3 regions of the Streptomyces nidicola genome follow, and region 1 is predicted to be linked to each of the others. Evidence: riboswitches for the same ligand, from Rfam matches in the RefSeq annotation. Region 1 holds a riboswitch; each other region holds the start of a gene.

The links. Region 1 has a riboswitch for cyclic di-AMP ahead of ACOKM3_RS18305 (C40 family peptidase). Riboswitches for the same ligand answer to the same signal wherever they lie in the genome.
Region 2: linked by a shared signal. The riboswitch ahead of ACOKM3_RS24625 (transglycosylase family protein) and the one ahead of ACOKM3_RS18305 (C40 family peptidase) in region 1 are both predicted to bind cyclic di-AMP.
Region 3: linked by a shared signal. The riboswitch ahead of ACOKM3_RS20905 (M23 family metallopeptidase) and the one ahead of ACOKM3_RS18305 (C40 family peptidase) in region 1 are both predicted to bind cyclic di-AMP.

Annotation. Positions count from the first base shown of each region.
Region 1 covers NZ_JBNBPI010000001.1:4,045,639-4,052,904, reverse strand. Annotated here, with positions in the region: gene ACOKM3_RS18315 (C40 family peptidase) at 1-83, opposite strand, end outside; gene ACOKM3_RS18310 (hypothetical protein) at 384-737, shown strand; gene ACOKM3_RS18305 (C40 family peptidase) at 805-1,995, opposite strand; cyclic di-AMP (ydaO/yuaA leader) riboswitch at 2,004-2,176, opposite strand; gene pcrA (DNA helicase PcrA) at 2,383-4,860, shown strand; gene ACOKM3_RS18295 (M23 family metallopeptidase) at 4,893-6,440, opposite strand; gene ACOKM3_RS18290 (lipase family alpha/beta hydrolase) at 6,671-7,266, opposite strand, start outside.
Region 2 covers NZ_JBNBPI010000001.1:5,407,398-5,414,663, reverse strand. Annotated here, with positions in the region: gene ACOKM3_RS24645 (Ppx/GppA phosphatase family protein) at 1-315, opposite strand, end outside; gene ACOKM3_RS24640 (DUF501 domain-containing protein) at 535-1,059, opposite strand; gene ACOKM3_RS24635 (FtsB family cell division protein) at 1,105-1,596, opposite strand; gene eno (phosphopyruvate hydratase) at 1,691-2,971, opposite strand; gene ACOKM3_RS24625 (transglycosylase family protein) at 3,334-4,053, opposite strand; cyclic di-AMP (ydaO/yuaA leader) riboswitch at 4,058-4,215, opposite strand; gene ACOKM3_RS24620 (LysM peptidoglycan-binding domain-containing protein) at 4,396-5,442, opposite strand; gene ACOKM3_RS24615 (cytochrome P450 family protein) at 5,586-6,881, opposite strand; gene ACOKM3_RS24610 (nucleoside triphosphate pyrophosphohydrolase) at 6,901-7,266, opposite strand, start outside.
Region 3 covers NZ_JBNBPI010000001.1:4,585,164-4,592,429, forward strand. Annotated here, with positions in the region: gene trmB (tRNA (guanosine(46)-N7)-methyltransferase TrmB) at 1-765, shown strand, start outside; gene ACOKM3_RS20895 (PrsW family intramembrane metalloprotease) at 851-2,197, shown strand; gene ACOKM3_RS20900 (aldo/keto reductase) at 2,206-3,159, opposite strand; gene ACOKM3_RS20905 (M23 family metallopeptidase) at 3,285-4,337, opposite strand; cyclic di-AMP (ydaO/yuaA leader) riboswitch at 4,349-4,496, opposite strand; gene ACOKM3_RS20910 (PP2C family protein-serine/threonine phosphatase) at 4,740-5,795, opposite strand; tRNA gene ACOKM3_RS20915 (tRNA-Met) at 6,071-6,144, opposite strand; gene ACOKM3_RS20920 (alginate lyase family protein) at 6,207-7,266, opposite strand, start outside.

The DNA.
Region 1 (7,266 bases):
GCGAGGGCGAGCGTGGCCGCGGTGCGGGCCGTGCCCCCACCGCGGAGCGAACGCGGTCGGGGCTTTCGATGCGCTGCCGGCACAAGGTCCTCCTCTGGGCGCCGTACGAACCGCACGGCCCCCGGTCGCGCGTCCGGCGGCGGCCCGCACAGGGGAGCGGGCCGCCGCCGGACCTTTCTCGGCGGGGTGTCCGACTGCCGCCCCTGGCCCGGGCGGCGGTGGGGAGCCGGTCACCTGAGGAAGGACGCTAAACCTCTGCGTAACGGGTTGGTGCCGGATTGTTCGCAACTGGTCCGTTTGTTACGGATGGTGGCGGAGAGTGATAACAGAGTGGCAAAGGGGTGCCCGTAGTGGGCCATGGGCGTCCGGTTAGGCTCCGAACCATGGACGTACTCATCCACCTCTTCGTCGGCCTGCACATCATCGGCATCGCCTCGCTGCTCGGCGGCTTCCTCACGCAGATGTCGGCGATGAAGGAGGGCGCGGCCCGCTTCAACAAGGCGATGCTGCACGGCGCCCTGACCATGCTGGTGACCGGCGTCGCCCTGGTCGGCCTCAACCAGGCCGACGGCAGCACCGTGAACAACATCAAGATCGGCGTGAAGCTCGCGCTCCTGATCGTGATCCTCGGCATCGTCTACGTGAAGCGGGACGAGGAGAAGGCGGAGAAGGGCCTCTTCATCACGGTCGGCGCGCTCACCGTCGTCAACATCTTCATCGCGGTGCTCTGGACCTGAGCGACCGCGTACCAGGACGCACAGAAGGGCCCGGCAGGTCGCACCTGCCGGGCCCTTCTGCGTGGGGTCAGGCCGGCCGCACCACGCTGTGGATCGACGACGTGCCGTCGTAGTAGATCGACTCCTCGCGCACGACCGCGCCCGGCTTCGGCGCGTGGACCATCATCCCGTCGCCCATGTAGAGGCCCACGTGGCTGATGTCGTCGTAGAAGAACACCAGGTCACCGGGTTGGATGTCGGAGAGCGGCACCGTCTTGCCGATCTCGACCTGGTCCCAGGTCGTCCGGGGCAGCGAGATCCCCGCGGACTTCCACGCCGCCTGGGTGAGGCCCGAGCAGTCGTACGAGTCCGGGCCCGTGGCGCCCCACACGTACGGCTTGCCCTCCTGGGACTTGGCGAACGCGAGCGCCTGCGCGGCCTTCGTGGCGTACGAGGCGTCGGACGAAGAAGAACCGGAGCCCGAGGATCCCGAGCCCGAGGAGCCGGACGACTCCTGTTCCTTCTGCGCTGCCTCCTCGGCCGCCTTCCGCTTCGCCTCCGCGGCCTTCTGCTGGGCGGCCAGCTCGGCGGCCTTCTTGCGGGCCGCCTCCTCCTTGGCCTTCTGGATCGCGGCGAGCCGCGCCTTCTCCTTGGCGGTCAGCTCGGCCAGCAGCTTGCGCGCGTCGGAGAGCTTCGTCTGGACGGTCTCCTTCGTCGACCTCAGCTCGGTCTGCGACTCCGTGAGGTCCTCCAGGCTCGACTGCGCCTCGGTGCGCTTCTTCGCGGTCTCGCGCGCCTGCGCCTGATAGTCGTCGACCGACTTCTTCTGCTCGTCGGTGAGCCGGCTCATCAGCTGGCGCTGCGAGAAGTAGTCCTCCGGGTCGTCCGCGAGGAACATGGTTGCGGTGTCGCTGACCCCGCCCGAGCGGTACTGCTCGGCGGCGTACCTGCCGAGCTTCTGGCGGGCCGTGTTCATCTCGTCGGTGTGCTGGGCGACATCGTCGAGGAGCTTGTCGACCTGCTGCTTCTTGGAGTCGGTCCGCTCCTTCGCCCCGTTGTACTTCTGGGTGGCGACCTCGGCCTGCCGGTACAGGGTGTCGACCTTCTGCTGGACCTCTTCGAGGCGCGGCTTGGACGAGGGCTGCGCGGGCGCGGCCTGTGCCGTCTGCGAGAGCAGGGCCACGGAGGTGAGGGCGGCGGTGGTGATGCCGACCGCGGGGGTCGTGCGAAGGCCGCCGGTGATCCGGGAACGGCTGCGGGGCTTGCGGTGCGACGCCAAGGCAGGCGACTCCTTCCGTCGTCCGCCTACCGGGTTAGCTGTCGGGTTCGGGCGTGGTACACGGAAGGCTGCCCTACGGTCGGCTGCCCTGTCCTGCCGGGCCGTCGGCCGATTCACCCCAAGGTCGGTTGGGTCCCCGGTTCCCTGCCTCACGGCGTACGGAACTCGGCGGGGGCTGCCCGCTCGCCGCGACATTCGCGGGCGGGGGGACGGGCTGCCCGGCTGCACCGTAGCCAACTCGTGTGGCTGCTGTGAAGGTTGATGTTCGATATGCCCGATACATTTTCGTGATCTGCCCCTCTGCGGGCCCGCGGGGCCCGGTGGAGTTCCCCGGAGTTTTGAAGGCAGCCACGGGTTGTCAGTGGGGCGGCCTAGACTCGTAGAGCGATGAGCAGCCTCTTTGACGACAGCTTCCTGACCGGCCTCCAGAAGGGTGCGGAGGAACCCCCGCCGCCGCCCCCGGACCCCGAGTACGACGACGGGGCCCCGGAGCCGATGCCGGACGACTTGTTCGGCGGGCAGCTCGGCGCGCCCGAGGACAGGGACACGCACTACCGGGACGGCGCCCCGCGCCCCGTCCTGAGCGCGGCCTCCCTCCTGGAGGGGTTGAACGAGAACCAGCAGGCGGCCGTCACACACGGCGGGACCCCGCTGCTCATCGTCGCGGGCGCCGGATCCGGCAAGACCCGCGTCCTCACGCACCGCATCGCGTACCTGCTCGCCGAGCGCGGAGTGCACCCCGGCCAGATCCTCGCGATCACGTTCACGAACAAGGCCGCGGGCGAGATGAAGGAGCGCGTCGAGGACCTGGTGGGCCCGCGCGCCAACGCCATGTGGGTCTCGACCTTCCACAGCGCCTGCGTCCGCATACTGCGCCGGGAGAGCAAGAAGCTGGGCTTCACGTCCTCCTTCTCGATCTACGACGCCGCCGACAGCAAGCGGCTCATGGCGCTCGTCTGCCGCGACCTGGACCTGGACCCGAAGAAGTTCCCGCCGAAGTCCTTCAGCGCCAAGATCAGCAATCTCAAGAACGAGCTGATCGACGAGGAGGACTTCGCGGCGACCGCGGCCGACGGCTTCGAGAAGACCCTCGCCCAGGCCTACGCGATGTACCAGGCGCGCCTGCGCGAGGCCAACGCGCTGGACTTCGACGACCTGATCATGACGACGGTGAACATGCTGCGCGCGTTCCCGGACGTCGCGGAGCACTACCGCCGCCGCTTCCGCCACGTCCTCGTCGACGAGTACCAGGACACGAACCACGCGCAGTACGCGCTGGTGCGCGAGCTGGTCGGCCCCACCGAGGGCGAGGACGCGGACCCGGCCGAGCTGTGCGTCGTGGGTGACGCGGACCAGTCGATCTACGCGTTCCGTGGCGCCACGATCCGTAACATCCTCGACTTCGAGGACGACTACCCCAACGCGAAGACGATCCTGCTGGAGCAGAACTACCGCTCCACGCAGACGATCCTCAGCGCGGCGAACGCGGTGATCGAGCGCAACGAGTCGCGCCGCCCCAAGAACCTGTGGACCAACGAGGGGCCCGGCGCCCAGATCACCGGTTACGTCGCGGACACCGAGCACGACGAGGCCCAGTTCATCGCCGACGAGATCGACCGGCTCACGGACGCGGGCGACGCGCTGGCGGGCGACGTCGCCGTCTTCTACCGGACGAACGCGCAGTCCCGTGTCTTCGAAGAGATCTTCATCCGCACCGGCCTGCCCTACAAGGTCGTCGGCGGCGTCCGCTTCTACGAGCGCAAGGAGGTCAGGGACGTCCTGGCCTATCTGCGCGTGCTCTCCAACCCCGAGGACTCGGTGCCGCTGCGCCGCATCCTCAACGTGCCGAAGCGCGGCATCGGCGACCGCGCCGAGGCGATGATCGACGCGCTCTCCCAGCGCGAGAAGATCTCCTTCCCGCAGGCGCTGCGCCGCGTCGACGAGGCGTACGGGATGGCGGCCCGCTCGGCGAACGCCGTGAAGCGGTTCAACACGCTGATGGAGGACCTCCGCACGATCGTGGAGTCGGGCGCGGGCCCGGCCACGGTCCTGGAGGCCATCCTCGAACGGACGGGGTATCTCGCCGAGTTGCAGGCCTCCACCGACCCGCAGGACGAGACCCGCATCGAGAACCTTCAGGAACTCGCCGCCGTGGCCCTGGAGTTCGAGCAGGAAGCAGGCGAAGAGGGCGAGTCCGAGACGGGCGGCGGGGGACTCTCCGACTTCCTGGAGCGCGTCGCGCTCGTCGCCGACTCCGACCAGATCCCCGACGAGGACGACGACGGCAGCGGCGTCATCACGCTGATGACCCTGCACACCGCCAAGGGCCTCGAATTCCCGGTCGTCTTCCTGACCGGCCTCGAGGACGGCGTCTTCCCGCACATGCGCTCCCTCGGCCAGGCCAAGGAGCTGGAGGAGGAGCGGCGGCTCGCATACGTGGGCATCACGCGCGCGCGACAGCGCCTCTACCTGACGCGCGCCTCCATGCGCAGCGCCTGGGGCCAGCCCTCGTACAACCCGCCCTCCCGGTTCCTGGAGGAGATCCCGGCGGCGCACCTGGACTGGAAGCGCACGGGACCGTCCACGCCCGCGGCCTCGACCAAGAGCATCGGTGGCGGCATCGCGGCATCTTTGTCGTCCTCGCGCTCCCGCACGGGTTCGACGCCGGCCTTCGCCACGCGCCGCGCGGGCGACAAGCCGGTGGTGGCCCTCTCCGTCGGCGACCGCGTCACGCACGACCAGTTCGGGCTCGGCACGGTGGTGGGCGTGTCGGGCACGGGCGACAAGGCGGAGGCGTCGATCGACTTCGGCGACCCGAAGCCGAAGCGCCTGCTGCTGCGGTACGCGCCGGTCGAGAAGCTGTAGTCGCGCTGCGGCCGCTCTCTACGGGGGGCGGCTCAGTTCGGGTTGAGGCCGTGGCTGCGCAGCCACGGCAGCGGGTCGATCGCCGAGCTGCCGCCGGGCCGCACCTCGAAGTGCAGGTGCGGGCCGGTCGAGTTGCCCGAGTTCCCGGACCGCGCGATCACGTCACCGGCCTTCACCGGACCGTTCATCACGGTGTGCGAGGACAGGTGGCAGTACCAGGTCTCCGTGCCGTCCTTGGCGGTGACGATGGCCATGTTCCCGTACGCGCTGTTCCACTGCGTCTTCACGGTGCCGTCCGTCGCGGCCATCACCGGGGTCCCGTACGAGACGGGGAAGTCGATGCCGGAGTGCTGGGACATCCAGTTGACGCCGGCCTGCCCGAAGAAGGCGCTCAGCCCGTGCTGCTTCACCGGCAGCACGAACTTGGGCCGCGCCGCCTCCTTGCGTGCGGCCTCCTCGGCGGCCTCCTTGCGGGCCGCCTCCTGCTTCGCCTTGAGGTCGATCCGCTCCTGCGTGCGGCTCGCCCGGTCGGCGAAGTCGCCCGCGTCGGCGGAGAGATCCTTGAGCTGCGAGTCCAGCTTGTTGTTGGCGACGGCCGGCTTCACGGCCTGCGCGTCCGAAGCGGCCGCGGCCTGCGTCTCCTTGCCGTCGTCCTCGCTGCCGCCGACGCTCGCCGCGGCGATCCCGGCGACGCCGACCACACAGACCGACGGCACGACGACGGTGATGAGCGCGGACCGCTTGGCCGGCGGACGACGGCGCCCGGCGCGGCCACGGGAGACGTTCTTCCCGGCCCGGCGTGTCGTGGGCTGCGGGGTCACTGGCGTGGGCTCGTGCTCGTGTCCGTGCTCCGGCGATGCGTCGAGGTCGAGGACGGGTCCGTGCGCCTCGTCCGCCTCGGGGGCCGGCTCCGCGACCGGCTCGGGCTCCGAGACCCCGACGGCCTCGGTGGCGTTCCACTGCGTGGCGTCGTACGCGCCCGTGTCGTAGGCGGCCGTACCGAAGACCGGGGCCTGGAAGGTCTGAGTGAAGCCCTGCGTGTCGTTCGGGTCGAGCGTGCTGAAGGTCTGCGTCTCAAAGCCCTGCGTCTCGAAGTGCTGGGCCTCGAAGTGCTGCGCCTCGAACCCCTGGAACTCAACGCTCTGCGTCTCGAAACTCTGGGTCTCGAAACTCTGGGTCTCGAAGCTCTGCGTGTCGGGGTGTTGAGCCGCGTACATCTGCGTCTCGTACGCCGAGGTGTCCCACTGACCCGTGGTGTGCTGCTCGGCCATGGACCGGGGCTGCTGCGCCGGGATGTCGGCGACCTGCTCGTAACCGCCGGTCGCCCAGGCGCCGGTCGTGTCGTAGGAACCGGTACCGAAGGAACCGGCGTCGTACGTGCCGGTGTCGTAGTACGCGGAGGCGTAGGGGTCGGCGTACTGCTGCTGGGGGGCCGTGTGCCACTGGCCGGTCGCGTGGGAACCCGGTTCGTAGGGGTCCTCTGCCATGTCGCCGAAGAGTGGATCGCTTGCGAAGCTGGTCGCGGAGTAACCGTCGTACGCCGCGTAAGGCGCGGTCCCCGACGGATTGCGGTCGTTCACCAACTTCTCTTTCGCCTCGACAACAGGGGCTGCCAGAGCAGTGCGGTGACTGTACCCGTCGGTACGAGGGCACGACAATCTTCGTCGGGTTTCCGGGCCCGGGGAAACGGGCAATCAGCCGCCTTTGGGTGGACTGTGGACAGTTCCTTGGCCCTGAGTTCGAGACCCGTTCGACGAAAGCCATGGCATGTCGCGGGTTTTACGGGTGCGGGTGAGCGCGGAGCGGGCGGTCAGGCCACCGTCAGACCGCCGCCCGCCTTGTCCGCGGCGCGCGCTCCTTCCGCGGGCTCCGCGTCGAGGGCCTGACGGATGCCGATCGCGACGGCCGGGTGCACCGGCAGCGCGAGATGGCCGATGCCCGTGACCCGCACGTTCTGCGCGAGCAGGTCCGCGTGGTCCACGCACGCGGTCTCGAGGGGCAGCATCAACTGGTCGAGGTCGCTCCAGAAGCTCACGAAGCGCGTACGACAGCCGGGCGCGGGCCGCTTCAACTCCTCGACGACGGACGAGCCGGGCCGCATCTGCCGGACGATCGGGTGCGCGTCCGCGAGCGGCGCCACCCGCGTGCCGCCGTGCGGGGTGCCGAGGGTGACGAGCGTGCGCACCCGCGTGTCGCCGCCGAGGCACTGCACGTAGTAACGGGCTATCAGGCCGCCCAGGCTGTGCCCCACGATGTCGACCTTGTCCCGGCCCGAGCGCTCGCACACCTCTTCCACGTGCCGGGCGAGCAGCGCGGCCGCGGTCCGGATGTCGCAGGTGAGCGGGGAGTAGTTGAGCGATTCGACGTGCTGCCTGCCGTGCTGCGCGAGGGAACGGCGCAGCAGGA
Region 2 (7,266 bases), 1.4 Mb from region 1:
CTCGACGCCCAGGATGTCGAGGACGCCGCTCACGAAATCCGCGCGGTTCTCGGCGTCGCGGGAGGCGGAGGTCGCCACGAAGCGGAGCTTTTCGGCGCCGTGTTCCTTGATGACCTCGGCGTACTCGCGGCACGCCGCGAACGTCCGCTCCAGGGCCTCGGGGGCGAGGCGGCCCGTCTTGTCGACGCCCTGGCCGAGCCGGACGATCGTCATCCGACGGTCCAGGTCGACGAGTTCACCGGTCTCCGGGTTCGCGTCCGCGACGAGGAGTCGGATCGAGTTCGTGCCGCAGTCGATGGCGGCGACCCTGGTCATGGCGGGTGGGCTCCTTAGGTCCTCGGATGGTTACGGTTCGCCGCTGGGGGCTCCGCCCCCAGACCCCCGCGCCTCAATCGCCGGCGGGGCTGAATTTTCAGCCCCGCCGGCGATTGAGGCGGCCCGTCCGGCAGGACTTCCTGATCTTCAAGCCCCTCCGGCGATTGAGGAGGCCGTCCGCAGGACTTTCGGGAAGGGGTGGGGTGGGGAAGGAGAAGGTCAGTCGGTGGACTCGGACGTGACGCAGGCGCCCTTGCGCCACCACTCCGGCAGCATGGCGATCGCCTCGTCACCGAGGGGGTTCACACCGGGCCCCGCGGCCAGGGAGTGCCCGACCAGGACGTGCAGGCACTTCACACGATCGGGCATACCGCCGGCGCTCGGGAAGTTCTCGAGGACCTCGATGGCGTCACGCCGCGCGATGTAGTCCTCGTGCGCGGCGCGGTACTGACGAGCCAGCTCAGGATCCGTCTTGAGCCGCTCCGTCATCTCCTTCATCACCCCGTTGGCCTCGAGCGTCCCGATCGCCGACGCCGCCCGCGGACACGTCAGGTAGTACGTCGTCGGGAACGGCGTCCCGTCCTCCAGACGCGGGGCCGTCTCGACCACATCCGGGTTGCCACAGGGGCAGCGGTGCGCGATGGCGCGCAGTCCGCGCGGCGGGCGCCCCAGCTGCTCCTTGAACGCCTGGATGTCGGCGTCCGTGGGCGCGGTGGGCTCGGTCTGCGGCGGGGGCGTTTCCATCGCTCGGGTGTTCCTTCAGTGATCGTCAGTTGTCGGCGGTGAACGTCAATTGTCCGCCTGGTCGGCCTTGTCGACGCCGTCCCAGACGTTGGAGTACCAGGGGCGGTCCTCCGCGCCCTGCTCGGCGCGCTCGGCTGCGGCGGTGCGCTCGTTCGGCACCACGTAGCCGGTCTCGCCCGGCATCACCATGTGCAGGCGCTCGCGGATCCGCTGCTCGGCGAACGCGTCGTCCTGCCAGCGGGCCTTCTGGTCGCGCAGCTTGTCGACCCGCGCCTTGGCCTCCTGCTGCTGGCGCTGCAGGTCCTCGATCTCGCCGCGCTGCGACACGTACTGCCTTATCGGGTACGCGAGCGCTACCACGAGGGTGCACAGGACGAGGGCGAGCAGGGCCGCGCGGCCGGTGAGCCGGGAGCGGCGGGCCTGCCGCTTGCTCTGCGAGCGGTAGACGCGCTCGGCGGTCTGCTCACCCAGGACGCGCAGGCGGGTGGCCGTCGAGAAGCGATCTCTGGAGTCCCTGTTCCGGACCTTTCCGGGCATCGCCTGCTCCCGCCTCCCCGCTCACGTACGTACGTCCCCGCACACGGTACGGGACCGAGTGCGGGGACGTACGTAACTGCTACCTCAGTGAGGCTCAGCCCTTGAAGCGCGGGAACGCCGAACGGCCGGCGTAGACCGCCGCGTCGTCCAGGATCTCCTCGATGCGCAGGAGCTGGTTGTACTTGGCGACGCGCTCGGAGCGGGCCGGGGCGCCGGTCTTGATCTGGCCGCAGTTCGTGGCGACGGCCAGGTCGGCGATCGTGACGTCCTCGGTCTCGCCGGAGCGGTGGGACATCATGCACTTGAACCCGTTGCGCTGCGCGAGCTCGACGGCGTCCAGGGTCTCGGTCAGCGAACCGATCTGGTTCACCTTCACGAGCAGGGCGTTCGCCGAGTTCTCCTCGATGCCGCGGGCGAGGCGCTCCGGGTTGGTGACGAAGAGGTCGTCGCCGACGAGCTGGACCTTGTCACCGATGCGCTCGGTGATGGTGTTCCAGCCGGCCCAGTCGTCCTCGTACAGCGGGTCCTCGATGGAGACGAGCGGGTACGCGGAGACGAGCTCCTCGTAGTACTCCGTCATCTCGGCGGCGGAGCGCTCCTTGCCCTCGAACTGGTACTTGCCGTCCTTGTAGAACTCGGAGGCGGCGACGTCGAGCGCGAGGGCGATCTGCTGGCCGGGAACGTAACCGGCTTCCTTGATGGCCTCGAGGATCAGGTCCAGGGCCTCGCGGTTCGAGCCCAGGTTCGGGGCGAAGCCGCCCTCGTCGCCGAGGCCGGTGGCCAGGCCCTTGCTCTTCAGGACCTTCTTCAGCGTGTGGTAGACCTCGGCGCCCCAGCGCAGGGCCTCGGAGAAGGACTCCGCGCCGATCGGGGCGATCATGAACTCCTGGATGTCCACGTTGGAGTCGGCGTGCGACCCACCGTTCAGGATGTTCATCATCGGGACGGGCAGCAGGTGCGCGTTCGGACCACCGAGGTAGCGGAACAGCGGCAGGTCGGAGGCCTCGGAGGCGGCGTGGGCCACGGCGAGCGAGACGCCGAGGATGGCGTTGGCGCCGAGCGAGCCCTTGTTGTCGGTCGCGTCCAGGTCGAACATCGCCTGGTCGATCAGGCGCTGCTCGGTGGCGTCGTAACCGACGAGCTCCGGGCCGATCTGCTCGATGACGGCGAGGACGGCCTTCTCGACGCCCTTGCCCTGGTAACGGTTCGGGTCACCGTCGCGGAGTTCGATGGCCTCGAAGGCACCGGTGGAGGCGCCCGACGGGACGGCGGCACGGCCGGTGCTCCCGTCGTCGAGGCCGACCTCGACCTCGACCGTGGGGTTGCCTCGGGAGTCCAGGATTTCCCGGGCTACGACGACGTCGATGGACGGCACGAGCATCTCCTTCTTGGATGTGACGCAGGCTATGCGGGCGGCTGCTTGGTACGTGGTCCCGCACCCCTGAGCGTAACCGGCTCGCGGGCATCGGCCATCCGAACGCCCGCCTCGTGGACAACGCCGATAGCGAAATGTTCCTTAACTGAACAAAAACAGCGACCTCCGTCCCGGCTGTGCCGGGACGGAGGTCGCCGAAGTGAGCGGCCCGTGGGGACGGGGTGCGGCGGGGCTCGGCGTCCGCCGATGCCGAGCCCGTACCTGATGGCCTGGGAGGGCCTTGGGTGGTCCGGTACGAAACCGTGGTCCGGTACGAAACCGTGGTCCGGTACGGACCGGTGGTCCTGCGCGGACCGGACGCTTTAGCTGAGGTGCAGCTGCTGACCCGGGTAGATCAGGTTGGCGTCCTTGACGATGTCCTTGTTCTTCGAGAACAGCTGCTGCCAGGTCGTGTCGTGCGCCTCGGCGATCTTGCTGAGGGTGTCGCCCGTCTTGACCTTGTACTCGCCGTCGCCCTTCTCGACCTTGTTGCCGGTCGGGGTGGTGACGGTGTCCTGCTTCGGAGCCGCCTGCTGCTTGGGGGCCTCCTGCTTGGGGGCCTCCTGCTTCGGCTGCTGGCGCTGCTCGGAGCGGTCGGCACGCTGCTGGGTGTTCTGCTGCTGCGTGTTCTGCTGCTGCGAGGACGAGTCGTCGGCGCCACCCTCGTTCGGGGTGGAGGACAGGCCCGAGCCGCAGTTCGGCCAGGCACCGTTGCCCTGGGAGGCGAGGACCTTCTCGCCGACGGCTATCTGCTGGGCCTTGGAGGCCTGGTCGGCGGTGGAGGCGTACTGGTCGCCGCCGTAGGCGGACCAGGTGGAGGACGAGAACTGGAGGCCGCCGTAGAAACCGTTGCCGGTGTTGGTGGACCAGTTGCCACCGGACTCGCACTGCGCGACCTGGTCCCACTCGGACGTGGTCGCGGCGGAGGCGGAGGTCGCACCCATCAGCGGCACGGCGACGGCGGCAGCGGCGACACCACCGAGCGTGGCGACGCGGACGGCCTTGGACGGGCGGCGGTGCTTGTTCTTGCCGGAAAACAGCATGGAGATATCTCCTCACCGACGCCTGCGAGGTGAGCTGTCGGGTTCGGGCCAGTGAGTGCCCGGCAGACGCATCCTTGTGCGCTGCTTAACCCCAAGCCCGTCCGGTCTCCCGGAAGGGCGCTTACCTGGGTCCCCCGCTCCTGCCTACGGCGCATAAGCGTCGACTGTTCCCGTACGGACGTTGGCAGGATTCGGCGTGACGTCCATCGGGGCCCGCTGAAGCGAGCGGTCACGAACGTAAGCGGTCGATCCGTCCGATTTCAAAGTCGATCAGGGGCTTTGAGACCCATATCTCACTCGATCAAGATCGGACAAAGCCCCTTCAACCGCCCCGAACTCCCGCTACTTTTTGTCCGATCCGTCCCCAAGGTCCAGGCTCTGACCAGGAAGGATGAGGTCTGGGTCGGTACCGACCGTCTCCTTGTTCCGCTCGTAGAGCGCGTCCCATCCGCCGCGCACGTCCTGGGCCTTCGCGATGTCCCAGAGGTTGTCGCCGGCGTGCACCTTGTACGTGTCGCCGTCGCGCCTTTCGTCGCGCGAGGCGTGACGCCCCTCCCCCGTACGGGAGTCGGAGCCGTCCTCGGCGGCGCGATCGCCGCGATGGCGGCCCGACGTGGCGCTGTCCTGCGCCTCGTCGGAGGGCGAGGCGGACGGCGGGGCCGTCTCGGAGGCGGTGCCGTCAGAAGGCGCGTGGGACTTGTCACTTGAAGGGGCCGAGGAGCCCTCGGCCTTGTTACCGGAGGTATCGCCCGACTCGTCGGCCGACGGGCGGTCCGACGCGGCGGAGTCCTCGGCCCCGTCGTGACCCTTGTCTCCCGAATCCGCCGATTCGGTCGAATCGCTCGCGCCGGTCGAATCCGTCGCGTCCGTGGAGCCCGCCTTGTCGGCGTCCTCGTCGGCGCTGTTGTCGCCGCCGTCGTCCGACTTGCTGTCGGCATCGGTGCCGGACGGCGTGGAGGACTCGGACGGCTGCGGCGACGCGGACACGCCCGGGTCGACGTCCGCCGAGCCGTCGTCCTCGGTGAGGTCGGCGGTGAGCGAGCACATCGGCCAGGCGCTCACGCCCTTGTCGTCAAGAACCTTCTCGGCGACGGCTATCTGCTGCGAGCGGCTGGCCTGGTCGGCACGCGGGGCGTAGTCGAGCCCCCCGTACTCCTCCCATCTCTCCTGCGTGAACTGGAGACCGCCGTAGTAGCCGTTACCGGCGTCCAGGCTCCACTGCCCACCGCTCTCGCACTCGGCGAGCTTGTCCCACGCCTGCGTGGTCGCGGCGCTCGCGCCGCTCGCGGCGAACAGCGGGATCGCGATGGCGCTGCCGGCGACTCCGGCTGCGACGACGAGAGCAGGGGCCTGACGGGGGCGACGGTGACGACCGTTCCCGGAGAGCATGCGTTTGCCTTTCGCGAGACTGATGCTGCTACGCGCGACGGGTGGTGCAAGTGGTGCGGGTTGTGCATGTGTCGCGATGATCCGTGAACGTAGCGGCACTCGAACACCTGTCACAAGTCGATGCAGCGTAGATCACGTGAAAGTCACAGTGTTGACGGCCCGTCAGCTGACCCGTCGGTTCCGGTGGGGATCTGACGCGGGGTGAACTCCACCGGGAGCGTGCGCAGTCCACGCATGATGAGGCCGCCACGCCACCGCAAATCGGTAGGTTCCACCGCAAGTCGCAGGTCCGGGAGGCGGGTCAGGAGGGTGGCGAGGGCGGTCTGTCCCTCCAGGCGGGCGAGCGGGGCGCCGAGGCAGTAGTGGATGCCGTGGCCGTAGCCGAGGTGCTGGTTGTCACGGCGGGAGAGGTCGAGGGTGTCGGGTTCCGTGAAGCGCGCCGGGTCGCGGTCGGCGGCGGCGAGCACGACGAGCACCGGGTCGCCCGCGCCGATCTCCTGACCGCCGATGGTCAGCGGCTCCCTGGCGAAACGCCACGTGGCCATCTCCACCGGCCCGTCGAAGCGCAGCAGTTCCTCGATCCCGGTCGCCAGCAGCCCCGTCTCCCCCGCCGCGATCGACGTCGCGAGGCGCTCGCGCTGGTCGGGGTGCGTGAGCAGGGCGTACGTGCCGTTGCCGATCAAGTTGACCGTAGTTTCAAAACCGGCGAAGAGCAGCACGAAGCACATGGCCGCCACCTCGTTCTCCGTGAGGTGTTCGCCGTGGTCGGAGGCGCGGATCAGTTCGGAGATCAGGTCGTCGGTGAGGTCGCCGCGCTTGCGGTGGATCAGCTCCACCAGGTACGCGCGGATCCGCTTCACGGCCCGGCCCACCCCGCCGCGTGGTCCCCCGCCGTGGCGGATCATCATGCCCGCCCACTCGCGGAAGTCGTCCTGGTCCTCGCGGGGGACGCCGAGCAGGTCGCAGATGGCGTAGATGGGGAGGGGGAAGGCGAAGTCGTGGATCAGGTCGGCTTCGCCCTTGGCCGCGAAGGCGTCGATGAGGTCGTCCGTCAACTGCTGGACGCGTGGCGCGAATTCGGCGACCCGGCGCGGGGTGAACGCCTTCGAGACGAGGCGGCGCAGGCGGGTGTGGTCCGGCGGGTCGATGTTGAGGAGGTGGGTCGTCAGCTCGGCCTGGCGTTCGCCGGGGATGCCCGTCTTGCCCTTGGCGGGGCTCCGCTCGTCGTGGTGGTCCGCGTTCTTGCTGAGGCGTTGGTCGGCGAGCGCCTGGCGGGCGTCCGCGTACCGGGTGACCAGCCAGGCCTCGACGCCGCTCGGCAGCGTGGTGCGGTGCACGGGGGCGTGCTCGCGCAGCCAGGCGTAGGCGGGGTACGGGTCGCTGGCGAACTCCCAGCTGAAGAGTTCGGGGGCGCTGGAGGGGGTGGGGCTCTCGGTCACCACCCGACGGTATCGGGGCCTACCGGTCGGTGAGTCCCTCGGTGGTCCGTACCGCGTCACGGTAGGCGCGGGCGGCGGCTCTGAGTGCCGCCTCCGGGTCCACGCCCTCCGCCTCGGCGCGCAGGGCGAGGGCCAGGAGTTCGTAGCCGACGCCCTCGCCCGTGGGGACCGGGACTTCCAGGCCCGCGGTGCGGACCCGGGAGCCGAGCTTGGCGGTGAGGGCGAGGCCGGGCTGGCCCACAGGGACGCCGTCCGTGACCGAGGCGCGGCGCTTCTCCTCCGCCTTGGTGCGCAGCCAGTGCTCCTTGACCTCTTCGGGGGTCGTGGCGGTGTCGTCACCGAAGACGTGCGGATGGCGGTGGATGAGCTTGTCGACGATGCCGCC
Region 3 (7,266 bases), 540 kb from region 1:
TCTGAGTCGTCTGAAATCCCCGCGTCCACCGCCCGCCCCAACGAGCCGCGGTTTCCCGACGGGCCCCGGCCCGACCCCGCGCAGTCGCACTACGAGCGCCGCATCCGCAGCTTTCAGCCCCGCCGCGGCCGGGTCACCGACGCGCAGGGTGACGCCCTGCACCGGCTGTGGCCCAAGTGGGGCCTGGACATCGACGGGCAGCGCAGGCTCGACCTCGCGGAGCTGTTCCCCGGCGTCGAGCGCGTCGTCCTGGAGATCGGCTTCGGCATGGGCGAGGCCACGGCGCAGATGGCAGAGGACGACCCGACGACCGGCATCCTCGCGGTCGACGTGCACACGCCCGGCCAGGGCAATCTGCTGAACCTGGCGGAGCGCGCCGGGATCGACAACGTACGGGTGGCGAACGGGGACGCGATCGTGCTGCTGCGCGACATGCTCCCGGACGACTGCCTCGACGGGCTGCGGGTGTACTTCCCCGATCCCTGGCCCAAGAAGCGCCACAACAAGCGGCGACTGATCCAGGCCGAATTTCTGTCCCTGGTGGCCGGGCCGCTCAAGCAGGGCGCCCTCGTGCACTGCGCGACCGACTGGGAGGACTACGCCGAGCAGATGCTCGAGGTCCTCACCGCCCACCCCGATTACGAGAACACCATCGAGGACGGCGGCTACGCGCCCCGCCCCGACTTCCGCCCGCTCACCCGCTTCGAGGGCAAGGGCCTGGACAAGAGCCATGTGGTCCACGACCTGCTCTTCCGGCGCCGATAGGGCCCTTCCCCGATTCAGGGCCGGACCCGGGCCGGATCCCCTCGGCCCCGTCGCGGCGGGCCGCATCCCTCGTTAGGGTCAATTGGTGGCCTCGTATCCCGTCCATCCGCACCGGCAGGACGACGTCCTCGGCGCACACCCGAGCGGCGCGGTCCCGCACGGTGCGGTTCCGCATCCGCGCTGGTGGGAGCGGAAGGGCGTGCGGGCCACCGCGCTCGCGGCGCTGCTCGCGGTCTCCGGGGTCGTGATCCTCGCCCTCGTACGCGAGCAGACCGGCACGGAGGGGTTCCTGGTCGGGCTCGGGCTCGCCGTGCTGCCCGTTCCCCTCCTCATATCCGCGTTCCGCTGGCTGGACCGCGTACAGCCGGGCCCCTGGCGGAACCTGATCTTCTCGTTCGCGTGGGGCGCGTGCGCGGCGGCACTGATAGCGATCGTCGCCAACAGCTTCGCGACCCGCTGGATAGAGACCGCGACCGCCGACCCGTCCAGCGCCGACACCCTCGGCGCCACCGTCATAGCCCCGATCGTCGAGGAGTCCGCGAAGGCGGCGGCCGTGCTGCTCGTCTTCCTGTTCCGCAGACGGGACTTCACCGGAATCGTCGACGGCGTCGTCATCGCCGGGGTCACCGCCACCGGCTTCGCGTTCACCGAGAACATCCTCTATCTCGGCAACGCCTTCGGCACCGACCAGCTCTCCGGCACCGGAGCCGGCCTGACCTCGGTCACCGCCGCCACCTTCTTCGTGCGCATCGTGATGTCCCCGTTCGCGCACCCGCTGTTCACCGTGCTCACCGGCATCGGCTTCGGCATCGCGGCCGCCATGGCGCCGGGCCGCGGCCGACTGCGCCGGATGCTGCTCCCGCTCGCCGGACTGCTCGCCGCGATGGGCATGCACGCGTTCTGGAACGGCTCGTCCTCGTTCGGCGAGTACGGCTTCTTCGCGGTGTACGCCGCGTTCATGGTGCCGGTGTTCGGCGTGCTCACCTGGCTCTCGGTGTACGTACGCCAGCGCGAGCTGCGCACCATCCGCCAGGAGCTGCCCGCCTACGTCGCCGCGGGCTGGCTCGCCCCGCCCGAGCCGTTCGCACTCGGCTCGCTCAAGGCACGGCGCCTCGCCCGCGAGTTCGCGACGCACTACGGCGGCCGGGCCGCCACGACCGCGGTCGCCGAGTACGAGGACTTCGCGACGTCCCTCGCGCTCCTTCGCCACCGCGGCCGCAGGGGCAAGGCAGGCGCGGACTTCGTCGAACGGGAGCGGGACCTCCTTGAAGCGCTGTGGGCGCGGCGCGACTACGCGCGCCCGGCGCTCGCGTACGGCTCCCAGATCGCAGCGCCGATGTGGCTGCCCCCGGTGTACGCGGGCCCACTCGCGCAGGGCCCCGCGTACACCCAGGGCCCCGCGTACCTCTACGACAACCCGTACCGCTACTGAGCCGCCGCCTACTGAGACGCGGACGTCAGCCGGTCGAGCTCCGCCCGCGTCAGCTCCACGTCCGCCACCGCGAGCAGCGCCGGGAGCTGCTCGACGATGCGTGCGGAGGCGATCGGCGCCGTCACCGTGGGCTGCGCGGCGAGCCAGGCGAGGGCGACCGTGGCGATCTCGGCGTCGTGCGCCTGCGCGGTCTCGTCGAGGGCGGTCAGGACCTTCTGGCCGCGCTCCGTCTCCAGGTACGCGCCGGCCTTCGCGGCGCGGGCGCTGTCCACCTGCTGTCCCGGCCGGTACTTGCCGGTCAGGAAGCCGGACGCGAGCGCGTAGTACGGCACGGCCCCGAGGCCCGCGCGGGCGGCGACGTCCTGCAGCTCGCCCTCGTACGTGTCGCGGGAGACGAGGTTGTAGTGCGGCTGGAGCGCGACGTAGCGGGCGAGGCCCTCGCGGTCGGAGAAGTCGAGGGATTCCTGGAGGCGCTCGGCGGAGATGTTGGAGGCGGCGATGTGCCGCACCTTGCCCGCCTTCACCAGCTCGTCGAGGGCGCCGATGATCTCCTCGACCGGCACCTCGGGCTTGTCGTAGTGCGTGTAGTAGAGGTCGATGTGGTCGGTGCCCAGGCGCTTCAGGGAGGCGTCGGCCGCGGCCTTGATGTTGGCGGCGGACAGGCCCTGGAACTCGGGGTGCTGGCTGCCCTTGGTGGCGATGACGACGTCGTCGCGGCGGCCGCGCGAGGCCAGCCACTTGCCGATGACGGTCTCCGACTCACCGCCCCGGTTGCCGTCCACCCACGCCGAGTACACATCGGCGGTGTCGATGAAGTTGCCGCCCGCGGCGACGTACGCGTCGAGCACCTCGAAGGACGTGGCTTCGTCGGCGGTCCAGCCGAACACGTTGCCCCCGAGGGACAGCGGGAAGACCTCGAGGTCGGAGGTGCCGAGCTTGCGCAGAGAGCGAGAGGAAGTCATGCCCCTACCCAACACCCGTACGGAATACGGTATTCCGGGATCGCACCGGAAACCGCCCCAAGAATGGGCAAACCGGCAGCCCTGACGTCGGGGGGTGTGCGCCAGGACCGCCGGGGTTCAGTCGCTCAGGGGGTGAGGCCCTTGCCGCGCAGCCAGGTCGCCGGGTCGACCCCGGTGGACTGCCCGTCGGGGTGGACCTCCAGGTGGAGGTGCGGCCCGGTGACATTGCCCGTGGCGCCCACGCGGCCGATGACATCGCCCGTCGAGACCTTCTGGCCCGCGCTGACGTTGAGCGAGGACTGGTGGCAGAACCACAGCTCGGTGCCGTCGTCGAGGGTGAGGATCGTGCGGTAGCCGTACGCGCCCGCCCAGCCGGCCTCCGTGATCGTGCCGCCGTGGACGGCGCGGATCGGCGTACCGGTGGAGGCCGCGAAGTCGAGGCCCGTGTGGTAGCCGGAGGACCACATGGAGCCGGGCTGACCGAAGGTGCCGGAGAGCGTGTACGAGGCGACCGGGAGCTTGAAGCTCTTGGCGAGCTTGGCGAGGCGCTCTTCCTCGGCCTTGCGGCGGGCCTCCGCCTCGGCCTTCTTCTTGTCGGCGAGTTCCTTGGCCCTGGCCGCGTCCTGCTTGGCGGCGGCCTCGGCTGCCGCCTGCTTGGCGGCGGCCTCCTCGGCGGCCTGCTTCGCGGTGGCGTCGGCCGCGTCCTGCTGCGTCTCGGCCTGCTGCATGATGCGGGCCCGCAGCGCCTCGCCGGCGCCGGTCTGCCCGTCGGCGGCCTCGGCCTGGGTGATACCGGCGCCGCTCAGCGGGGAGGCCGTGGCGCCGGAGTCGGAATCGGAGTCCGAGCCGTCGGATATCAGCGAGCCCACGCCCGGCAGCGACTTGGCCTCGGGCAGCGAGTCCTTGACCGCCGACAGGTCGGGCATGGAGATGTGGACCGGCGGCTTGCCGCCCTGTGCGGTGGCGATGCCGCCCGCACCGACGGCGGCGACCACGCCGACGCCGAGAACAGTGGAGCTGCGAGCGAATCCACCACGGCGGCGGGCTACGCGATGCCTGCCGCGGACGGGAGCGACGGACTCCTCGGTGGGGTTCCACTCCTCCCAGGTCTCCTGCTCGACGCCGAAGTCGTCTTCGGGGCCGTAGAAGAAGTCGGGGGCAGGCCGGTTCGACGCCACGGGGGCGCTCTCCTTTCCTTCCTTCTCGCCTACCGGGTTAGCTGACGGGTTCGGAGCAGGAAGGTCTCCTACGGACGCCTCCTTGGACAGGAACAGCGTCCGATTCACCCCAAGTTGGTGGTTCCCCGGTTCCCTTGCGGGATTGAGCGTGTGCGCACGGAGCCGTCTCTTGTGACGGCTGGGACGACCGCGCTGCGTTATCGAACGTTAATAGACAGCAGACAGTAATTCCAAGCGCTTCCCACTGATCGTTCACGACTCTGGCCAGGACTTATCGGGACAGGAGTGGGCGGAATCGGGCGAGTTGATCGCACTCCGCAAACGTCCATGCAACTGATGGTGCGTCAATTGTTATGCGGAGCGACGCCGTTCGACTACCTCTGGTAATAACGATCAAGGAACTCAGCCGCGTCGCACGGCGAGCAGCGCCATGTCGTCCTTCGTCCCGTCACCGGTGTGCGCGCGCACCTCCGCGGCGAGGGACGCGAGGAGTTCCTCGGGCCCCGGGAAGACGCGTCCGGAGAGCCGGGCCGCCGGATCGTAGAAGCGGCCGCTCGGGTCGCGCGCCTCGGAGAGCCCGTCGGTGTAGAGCAACAGCGTGGCCGCGGACGGGAACGCCGCCTCGACGGCCCGGTCGGGCCAGCTGCCGAGTTCGCTCATGCCGAGCGGCAGCGCCGCCTGGCACGGATCGAGTGCGCGTACGGTGCCGTCGCCGAGCAGTAACAGGGGGCTGGGGTGGCCCCGGTTGAGGACGCGGACGAGCTCGACGCCGTGCGGGATCTCGGCGAGCACCGCGGTGGTGAAGCCCTCGAAGTCGTCGATGCCGCTGCGCCGGGTGCCCTCGCGTGCCAGGGCCCGCTCAAGACGCTGGGCGACCGCTTCCAGGGAACCCTCCTGCTCGGCGGCCTCCCGGAACGCGCCGATGACGACGGCGACCGCGGCGACCGCGCCCATCCCCTTGCCGCGCACGTCGCCGACGATGATCCGGATACCGTGCGGGGTGTCCTGGACCGCGTACAGATCGCCGCCGATGAACGCGTCGGCCTGCGCCGCCTCGTAGCGCGCCGCGATGACGAAACCGCCGAGCCGCCGGGCCGGTTCGGGCAGCACCGCCAGCTGCGCGGCCTGCGCGATCTCACGGGCGGAGGCCAGCTGCTCGTAACTTCGGTAGACGATCCGGTTGAGCAGACAGGCCAGCAGGCAGACGGTGGCCACGGTGGCGATCTCGGTGACGAACACCGAGTCGAGGTGCCCCGTGAAACGCAGGTGCACGGCGACGATCGCGCCGATCGACACGACGCCGACCAGCATCGTCGCGCGGAGCGAGAAGAACGGGGCGGCCACCAGCGGCGCCGCGCTGAACAAGGGGGCGCCGGGGAAACCGCTGGGAGTGACGTACTCGTAGATCGCGCCGCCGATGACGAGCAGCAGGGGCAGCAGCCGCAGGAAGAGCCGCACGCTCACGTTCTCTGAGCCGTGCCGCCTCCGTCTCCCGCCGGTACCTCCTGTTCGCTGCCCCACCACTTGTCTCCTGCCGTTCCCTGCCAGCTTCCGGCGTCTCACCAAGAGTTCCTGCACGGGGACGCGGGGGCGAGCAGGAGTGGGCCGTACGGGTGGGGAAAGTGACGTGCGCAACACCGGCGGCACAGGGGCGACACGGGGCGCCGCGACGGCATCGCGGCACAAAAAAACCGAGGCCGGAATCTCGATGAGATTCCGGCCTCGGTCTTCAGTAGCGGGGACAGGATTTGAACCTGCGACCTCTGGGTTATGAGCCCAGCGAGCTACCGAGCTGCTCCACCCCGCGCCGTTGTGTTCACAACTCTACGCCATCAGGGGGAGTGAACGCGAATCGCTTCGCGTGACGGCTCACGCGGCGGCGTGTGTGAGCGTCTCCCACGCCACGAACAGGTCGTCCGTTCCCTCGGGTCGCTGCTTGCGGGTGAGCTTCTCGGTCTGCGGGAGGTCCATCTTCAGCCGTCCCTTCAGGTGCTGAAGGCCCACCTCCGTGTCGGGGCCCATGTCCCGCTGCACCTTCCCGCCGCACAGCCAGGACGGGGCCTTGGTGCCCAGCTGGTACTTGGAGTGCAGTTCGAGCGCGGCGGCGAGCCGGTCCTTCACCTCCCCGTACAGGTCGACGCCCTGGTGCCAGGCGGTCTCCGCCATGTGGGAGGTGGCGGCGAGGGAGTAGCTGGCGTGCTTGAAGTTGCGGCAGGTCTCCTGGGCGAGCCCGTCCTTGAAGGTCTTCTGCCCGAACCAGTACGTCTGAAGTTCCTTCGGAGTGTTGATGTCGCTGCCCTTCGGTTTCACCGGGAGCGGCCCGTCGGAGGACAGATAGAAGTACGCGGGGACGCGGTTGCGGAAGTGCCCGACGGCCTGGTCGAAGGCGCGCTGGTCGTTCAGGTAGACGCCCATGCTCATCGTCGCGTCGGCCATCACCAGGTCCCAGTTGCCGTTGAAGTCGGCGGAGCCGCCCCGCACTTCGGGCAGATAGGCCTCGCGCAGCATTCGCTGGAACTTCAGCTCCTGCCCGTCCGGCCAGTCCTTGTACGTGTACTGCATCAGCTCGCCGGCCTTCGCCCAGGAGGCGCCGGCCCAGGCGGCCTGAAGCCCCGCGTTGTCCGCGGTGTGCCCGGTGACCTTGTCCGACCAGGCGTCCATGATCTCGACGGCCTTGGCGGCGTGCGCCCTGTCGCGGGTGATGTTCCACAGCAGGGCCTGCGTATAGGCGGCGATGGCGTCCTCGCGCTCCTCGACGCAGCCCTGTCCCGCCTCGGCGTCGAAGGGGCACTCCACGGTCGCGTACGGCTTGGCCTTGTAGTCGAGGTCGGCGTACTTGCTGTCGCTCATCTCCTTGTACGCGGAGATCCACGGCTCCTGTTTACGGGCCACGTGGTCGCGGACCGCGGCCAGTTGGCCCTTGCCGACC